Regions from separate parts of the Nitrospira sp. Nam74 genome, predicted to be linked through region 2. Evidence: riboswitches for the same ligand, from Rfam matches in the RefSeq annotation. Region 2 holds a riboswitch; the other holds the start of a gene.

Evidence for each region. A riboswitch is a leader RNA that binds a small molecule or an ion and turns the genes downstream of it on or off. The one in region 2 is predicted to bind cobalamin.
Region 1: it holds a riboswitch for cobalamin, as region 2 does, so the genes downstream of both, ACWHYZ_RS18035 (TonB-dependent receptor plug domain-containing protein) here and ACWHYZ_RS06135 (ABC transporter substrate-binding protein) in region 2, are expected to answer to the same signal.

What each region holds. Positions count from the first base shown of each region.
Region 1 covers NZ_OZ224220.1:3,833,854-3,838,039, reverse strand. The annotation lists gene ACWHYZ_RS18040 (carbon-nitrogen hydrolase family protein) at 1-446, opposite strand, end outside; cobalamin riboswitch at 607-777, shown strand; cobalamin riboswitch at 1,314-1,506, shown strand; gene ACWHYZ_RS18035 (TonB-dependent receptor plug domain-containing protein) at 1,535-3,475, shown strand; gene ACWHYZ_RS18030 (metalloregulator ArsR/SmtB family transcription factor) at 3,529-3,810, shown strand; gene ACWHYZ_RS18025 (hypothetical protein) at 3,840-4,142, opposite strand; gene ACWHYZ_RS18020 (hypothetical protein) at 4,112-4,186, opposite strand, start outside.
Region 2 covers NZ_OZ224220.1:1,268,078-1,272,263, reverse strand. The annotation lists gene ACWHYZ_RS06140 (FecCD family ABC transporter permease) at 1-557, opposite strand, end outside; gene ACWHYZ_RS06135 (ABC transporter substrate-binding protein) at 587-1,519, opposite strand; cobalamin riboswitch at 1,608-1,804, opposite strand; gene ACWHYZ_RS06130 (molybdopterin-binding protein) at 1,935-2,714, opposite strand; gene ACWHYZ_RS06125 (cytochrome b/b6 domain-containing protein) at 2,701-3,498, opposite strand; gene ACWHYZ_RS06120 (hypothetical protein) at 3,883-4,113, opposite strand.

The DNA.
Region 1 (4,186 bases), 2.6 Mb from region 2:
ATCTTGCGGTGACAGCCTATAACAGTGCCGTCAGACGCGATGACGCAGACAGAGTTATGCAGCTTCTGAGTATGCGGGTCGCGTTCCGGAACGGACAAGAAGACCGTGACGTTCAGACGGGAGATCAAACCACAGACATGCTTCATCCAAGGATCCGGTTGAGGCACGATCCAGTCCGTGCCGATCTCGTCGGCGAAGGTGTAGCCAGTGGTGCTCAGTTCGGGAGTCAGGATCCATGCGGCGCGCCATTCCGCTGCGGTGACAAGAGCTTTTTCCAGGAGACGTCGGTTGTACGCTAGGTCGCCCGCTCTGGGCGCGAGATGGAGGAGGGCGATTCGCAACGTGCGAGTCGATCCAGCTTCGAGTCCTGCCGTATGGGCAATAAGAGTGCTCGCGAGGCCGCCCACGCTTGCCTGGAGAAATTGGCGCCGGTTCAAGTTCATCATTCCCTCATCGGCGGATGCAACATACCATCCAGCAGTGCGCAATTCCACTATGTCCCGAAGTGCGCTGCCGACTTGATGGACACTCGATTCGCTTCTGAATACAGAAGACTGATCGACAATGGACTTCAGACTTGACAGAACAAGTCCGCGTCCTCTACTGTGCGCCCGTAATACTCCGGTCTAAGGGAAGAGGGTGCAAACCTTCACGGTCCCGCCGCTGTAACTGGGGACACCGCCGACTATACCTGTCACTGTTCGTTCTCGCGAATGGGAAGACGTCGGCGGTGAGTGAACCAGGAGTCAGAAGACCTGGCTGGAGCTAAAGACTGCTAATCTTCCGTGGGGTGAAGAGAAGCGTGAGGATCGTGGCGGGAGTAATCCTCGAGGTCGCGTTTGCGAATCGACCCCGGGGATTTTTGATTTGTCCGCATTACGTCCTCGACCTCCCGGCCCTCTCTGCGGCGTACGTCTCATTAGATATCTGATTGCTCGCCTCGTTGGTCGGCGGTTGCTCACCAGAAACCGCGCTCGACCTACTAGACTGACCCATCTCCTTCGCCTTCAGTGTTCCATCTTTGTGCCCGTCCGCGCGCCTCTCGCGTGGATCGACCCAAACACGTGGTTTCCAAGGAATCGGGTGTTATTGAGAACTGGTAGGCGTCAATCTGTCCAGAACCTGGTTTGCGTGCGACCAGTCGCGTCGACGGGGCGGGTCATTTCAGCGACATCAAATTCGCTCAGCCTCCTCTGGAGTCCACGTCTGCGAGATGAACGAGAGGCCCTACGGGCAACAACGTTAACTGAAGGGAGAAGGAGGCTTGTAGTTGGTCCACTCATCGGATTTTTAGGAGGGTACGTAGTCATGGATTAAGAGGATTCTCAACGAGCTGCGGAAAGCAACAATCCGTAGCGCCGGGGAAGATGGTGCAAAACCATCACGGTGCCGCCACTGTAAGCGGGGAGTGACCTTGCCATAACGCCACTGTGGATGTCGATCCATGGGAAGGTGCAAGGAAGCGACGATCCGCGAGTCAGGAGACCCGGACTGCCGATATACCGTTCAATCCTTCGAGCATAAGGGGATGGGTATGACATATCAGATTGTGCGAACAGGGCTGATGATTATGTGTTGCTCCAGTGCGTGGTGGGCTCAGTGGGCGGCGGCCGAAGAACCGGCGGAAAAGCCGATCGAAGTTCAGGACGTCATCATCAGCGCGACAAAGACCCCGCTGCCTGCGAGCCAAGTGACGAGTGCTGTCGAGGTGATTACCGGAGAAGAGATGCAGCAAAGGAAAATCAAAACCGTCGTCGATGCACTCCGGCTTGCGCAAGGTGTCGTGGCATTTTCTAACGGTGGTCCGGGAACTTTGGCACAGGTGCGAATGCGCGGAGCAAGCAGCGCTCAAACCATGGTAGTGCTGGACGGCACCATCATGAACAGTCCGACGGATAGCGCCTTCGACTTTGCGAACCTGACAGCCGAGAACATTGAACGCATCGAAATTCTTCGGGGCGCTCAAAGCATGCTGTGGGGATCGGATGCGATTGGCGGCGTGATCAACATTATTACAAAGCGAGGCACAGGGAAACCGACCGTCAGTAGCTTTTTTGAGTATGGTTCCTTTGCCACCATTCGGGAAGGCGCACAAGCGTCAGGAGCCAGAGGGCCTGTCGATTTCTCGATGTCACTCTCGCGCTGGGATACGAGTAATTTCTCCGCCGTGAACTATAGACGTGGCGCGGCCGAACGAGATGGATTCCATAACTGGCAGGCTTCTTCAAAGCTGGGGGTGACTCTACCGAGAGACGGTCGGCTGGAATTTAGTCTCCGTTGGTGGAACTCAGACGTCAATCTGGACAGCGCATTCGGCAACAGTGCCTTCGATGTATTCGGTTCCAAGCAGACGAGCCGGAATCTGACCCTCAGTGCGAGGTACGAACAGCCGATCACTGCTTGGTGGTCGCAAAAGCTCACATTGGCCCAGACCGATCAACGGGTCTTATTTACAAGCGGGACGCTTCAGAGAGAGATCATGACTGGGGTCGTGAGTACACCGTTTCCCTCTCCATCCGATATCTCGATTTTGAATCATCGACTTGAATGGCAGCACAACTTCCAGATCGCGAAACCCTTGCTCCTAACAGCCGGATATCAATTCCGTGACGGACTGGGAAATGCCGGGTCATCCTTCGGCACTGACCAGCCTCAGAGAATTCTCAGGTCGAATGCCGGGTTTGCAGAAGCGCACGTGAATATTTGGGAGCGGCTGTTGATGACGGCCGGTGTACGGCAAGACAGCTACAACGTATTCGGGGACGCCACCACCTATCGCGTCACGGCGGGATATCTCATTCCCGAAACAGGCACAAAAATACGCGGTAGCTATGCGACAGGATTTCGCGCTCCATCGTTAAACGAATTGTTTTTCCAAAACTTCGGCAACCCCGATCTTAAACCGGAAAAAAGCAAAAGCATGGATGTGGGGGTGGAGCAGCGTCTGTTCAAGGATCGCTTACAGATCAACGCCGGCTATTTCTGGAATCACTTCACCGATCAGATCGTGAACGTGACGTCGGCCACGTGTCCTCCTGCCACCTTCGGATTCTGCCCTCAGAATATTCAAGAGTCGAGAAGTGAAGGGGTGGAAGCCGGTTTTCAACTGGCAGTGTTCAATAATGTTAGCCTGAAGGGCCAGTATACCTACACACAGACCAAGGATGTTTCAACCGGTCTTCGGCTCCCTCGCTGGCCCCTCCATCAAGCGAGCATCATTGCGGGGTATCAGCCCCTTGAACGTCTGCTTCTGAATGTCGAATATCGGTATGTGGGAACACGATTCAATGATACTGAGAATACGCAGAAGATGAGTCCCTTCGGAGTCGTGAATGCTCAGGTTACCTATAATGTAACCAAGCAGTTCCAAGTATACGGTCGCGTCGATAATCTCTTCAATGAAAAGTACGAAGAAATCCTCTTCTTCGGTACACCCATTCGGTCTGTCTACGGCGGCATCAGAGTGACGTTATAGGACTACCATGCCTATTAATATTTATTGATATATCGTAGGTCATGCCCCCTACCATGCGACTCAAGAAGACGGCGTTGTTTTTTCACGCCTTGTCCGACGAGAGACGACTGGCATTGCTCGACCGCTTGAAAGGCGGGGAGCATTGCGTCTGCGGACTCACGGATGCTATGAATCCCGGACAATCACGATTGCCATTTCATCTCAAGCTGCTCACGGATGCGGCGCTCCTTCGGGACCGTCGAGAAGGCCGAGACCGAGGGAGCTACTACCGCGTCAAGGGCAGGGACTGGAACGAAGTGATCGCGGAAGAACTTTCAGCGGCAGACGTGTTGTGAAACCCTACACCTCGCACCTGGCTCGAGGATTACCTGATCCGCTGCAGCAAGAACCCCGGTGCCAATAGTGCACGACAGCCCTCCTGGAGCATCACAGGCACCATGGATAGTGCGGCCACCGGATCGGCCCACCACCATCCCAACGTGGCGTTGAGGACTAGTCCGATCAGGAGGGTCCCGGACAAGTAGAGGGCGATTTGCGTTTGGCGAGTTTCGGCCTCCAAGGCTGCGCTCCCGAGACACTCCGCCACACGTCGCTTCGAGGCGGCAAGCCACGGCAATAGGGTGAGTGAACCGATGGCTAGGATGATGCCGATCCAACTCTCTGCCATCGTTCGATGCTCATCTTGTGCGCGTTCCGTTCAACGTGCCGTTT
Region 2 (4,186 bases):
CTGTGGACGGGAAGACGACCCCCCGAGGAGCCGATTCGATAGACCACGATGAGCGAGATCAACCCGCCCGCAAATCCACAGAGCGGCAACGCTGTCAATGCCAGAAAGGAGGTGCCGATGCCGAACAACATCGCTAAAGAGGCGCCGAGCGCCGATCCGGAAGAAATGCCCAGGACATAAGGGTCCGCAAGCGGATTACGCAAGAGCGCTTGGAGCACGGCACCGACGGATGCGAGGCTGGCCCCAACGATGATGCTCAACAGCACGCGGGGCAATCGAACATGGAACAGAATTGTCCCCGTGGTCCCTATCGACTCGCGACTCACGTCCCCACTCTGGATCGCGTGGCCAAGTAACGACAGTATTGTGATGGGATCGATATACTGGCTTCCGACTTGAAGACAAAGGACGACAAGAAGAGCCAAGGCGATCGAGAGACTGACAACAATGTAGAGGCCTCGTTGTCCACGACCGACCATGGCGTCACTGGTAGTACTCAAGCCAATGGACGCCCCATGAACGGAACCAGGGTTCCCTGCCGTAACGCGCTCAGACACTTCTGGCTCCGCAAGGGTCTTCATGCGGCTCAACGAGCTGATGCTCCCGTGAAGGCTTCCGGATGAATCGCCCGTGCAAGCGCTTCCAGCCCGTCACCAATCCGGGGACCAGGACGATTCAAGAGATCCGAGGGGACATGCCGCAACTGTTCATGCTTCACGGCAGACAGAGCCGGCCATTGTTGCCACACTTGTTGCTCGCTCACTGGCACGCTCTCGACCTTGCCGACGGGAAATACCAGGACATCAGGATCTTCTCGCAACACCACTTCCATGTTGAGACGCGGATAGGGCGTGGCCGTATTGCCGGCAATATTGATCCCGCCCGCCAAGCCGATGAGCTCATGGATAAAGCTGCCGGGCCCCACCGTAATCAGCGGGTGACTGTTGAGCACGTAGAGCACCCGCACGCCGGGACGCCCTGCTGTGGTCCGGCGGATTGCGTCGATGCGCTGTTGCACATGTGCAATCGCCGCGTCCGCTTGGGATGCACGCCCGAAGATGGCTCCCAGCTTCGCGAGATGCGTCGTAATATCGGCCACCGAGTTGGCGGAGAGCACGACGAGAGGGATCTGAAGTTGCTCTACTTTCCCGACAAGGTCGGCGCGGAGAAATTCCCGGGGCGCGATGATGAGATCCGGATTGAGCGCCACGATGGCTTCGATGCTTGGGTTCGAATACCCCACTTTCTGTTTCAGACGTGCCGGTGGAGGATAGTCGCAGAACTCCGTCACGGCGATGATCTCGCGATCGAGACCGAGGGCGAACAACATCTCCGTGATGCTTGGGGCGAGGGAGACGACGCGCATGGGCGCTTTCACAAATTGAATCGATCGATCGAGGTCGTCGCGAATCGTCAGCGGTTGGGTCGGGTAGGCGATGCCGTAAAGAAACAGGGGGATCGGGACCGAGAATAATCCGATCAGGACAATGAGGGAAGACCGAACGAGTCGCAAGAGCAAACGAAAACCCTCGGGGTCAGTACGCGTTAGAGACCCAGAGGATTGCTCCCGTCTTCGTTCCTCACCCTTCCCCACCCCACGAGGGAAAGTTGGTCATCCCCTTTAGGCATGGATTCTGACTTCTGGATCCCCCTACTCGCCGCGTCTTCCCATTCGCTCCTCAGCGAACAGTGACATCTATGCGGTTTTCGTCCCCAGTTACAGCGGCGGGACCGCGAGGGATTCGCACCCTCTTCTCTTTGCCTAGAGGTTCTCTCTGGGAGGCACTGTAGTGAACGCATGGCAGACGTGTCAAGCTCGAAAAGTGACTATTCGTTGCAGGAATCCATCATCGGCAGCCCCCAGACATGTGGACTGATCTCGATGACGAATGCTTGGGTCAACGCGAGAGCAATTGGAGGCTTTCTCACATCCTCTAAATCCCCGCGTACCATTCATACCCCTGATCTTCCCAATATCCCCCTCTTCCTCCACCGATTCGCTCAAAGCTCTCCACGAGTTCGATCCGCATAACGTACTTTGCGTGCTTGTAGCCGAGCTGGCGCTCCACGCGGAGGCGTATGGGTGCGCCGTGCGCGATGGGCAGAATCTGATCGTTCATCTCATAGGCAAGGAGGGTTTGCGGGTGAAAAGCGTCGTCGAAGTCGATGCTTTCGTAATAAGACGTGCCATCATCGTCAGGATCGGCGCAATGAAAGACGACGTAGCGGGCGGTGGGTAACGGCTGGACCCGTTCTAGAATTTGACTCAACTGCGTGCCCCTCCATTTCCCGATGGCGCTCCAGCCTTCCACACAGTCATGGCGCGTGATCTGACTACGTGACGGGAGTTCCCGCAGCGCTGCCAATGAGAAGGTGGCAGGTCGTTGGACGAGTCCACCGACCTCCAGTTTCCAGTCCGCAAATCCACTGTGAACCATCCTTTGATATTCAGGATTGTCCGGATCGCGAGTGCCGTTCGGAGGGAAGAAGCTCGAAAGGTCCGCTTCCGTAAACTCCTTTGCCGTCGGTTTTCTCGTGCTGATCAGTCGTTGGGCGCGCTGAGTCAGGCCTTCCGCCTTGCCGAGCAAGCTCGTAAACCAATCGCTGCGTGATAAATTGTCACATCCTGCGAACAAGAGAAGACCAGCGGCCTGGACAGCGCCGGCCAGCAGCCGGCGACGACCTATTACGCGATCATTGCTATTGGTTTGCATCTCGCGCCTCGTCATCCTTCGTGGTTTGAAACCAGCCGGTCACCATTGAAGTGATGTTGTTCCTCAGTCCGGTTGTCGCGACCATCAAGAGATGCACCGCCACGAAACCAATAAAACCAAAACATGCCAGAAAGTGAATGGTCCTGGCCGACTGCCGACCTCCGAACAGACTGAGCAGTCCTGGAAACGACGCGTCGATGGCCGGTGACATTGTTAGACCGGTCAGGACAATTAGAGGAGCCAATCCGAAAACGACCCCCGTATAAGCGAGTTTCTGCAGAACGTTATAGTGTTTCGCTTCCTCTCCCTGAGGATGGCGGAACCTCAAGTGATTGACAAGTTCACGGCCGATCCCGCGAAGATCCTTGAGTTTTGGAAAGAGGTCTCGCCAGAAATGACGGCTGACCAGCGCATAGAGCGCGAAGAACACTCCGTTGACAACAAACACCCATGCAAAGAAGAGATGCCACTGCCGCCCCATGGCGAGCCATTTGCCGCTCGGGATCGTCATCCATGACGGAAATCCGCGAACTGACCCTGATGAGAATCCGAGCACCCCGGTGGTATCGAAGGCATGGCCTAAGACGGTCGTGATGCCTTTCACCTCGCCGTTCTCCATTCTCATGGCCATAATAGACAATAGGGGACGATCCCGATCCGAGCGCTCGCCCCAATAGAGCGCTTGGTGTGCATTGAAGATTTGCAGCCCGCTCATTACAAGAATGGGAAGGCAGACGACATTCAGCCAATGTGTCAGACGCACCGGCAGACGATGGCGATAGATGTACTCGACAGCCGGACTAGCAGGTACGTCTTGAGCAGGTTCGCCAGAGATGTTGCAGGCATCCACCTGGACAACTTCAGAAGTGACGGGCACGGTGAGTGAAACGTCGTCTGCCAAGCTGGTGTGTTGTCCGTCTTCTTCCAGCGGTCGCTCGACACTGCCCTCATCTATCTTCGGATCATTCGCATCAGCGAGACTCCTATGTGTTGCATCGGAGTCGGCAAGACTACGCTCCTGTATCTTGATATTCTTCATTTATCGGGGGGTCCGGCTCGCTTCAGCGAGCCGTCACTAAAAAACAGAACGGCCCGCTGGCTACAAGCCGGCGGGCCGCCTTCCGGTCTATTGTGTGCCTGGCAAGACCAGACGTGGGGTCCGCTTTCTCTACTTGCCGCCCTTCATCTTGTCCTTATCCCCCTTATCCATGTCACTTTTCATCGTGCCGCCCTCGCCCTGCATCTTCCCCTTATCCCCTTTCTCGCCCGTTTTTCCTTTTTCGCCTTTCATCTCGCCCTTCATCTCACCCTTCCCCTTACCCATCTCGTCGGCAAAGGACGGTGAGCTAAAGCCTGCCAGACACATGACTGCAACGACCGCCCACATTAGCTTTTTCATGGGGTCCTCCTCAATGAAGCGGTAAAGGGTCACGATGCGTCACAACTCTAGGCTGCTCGCATTATCTATCCAA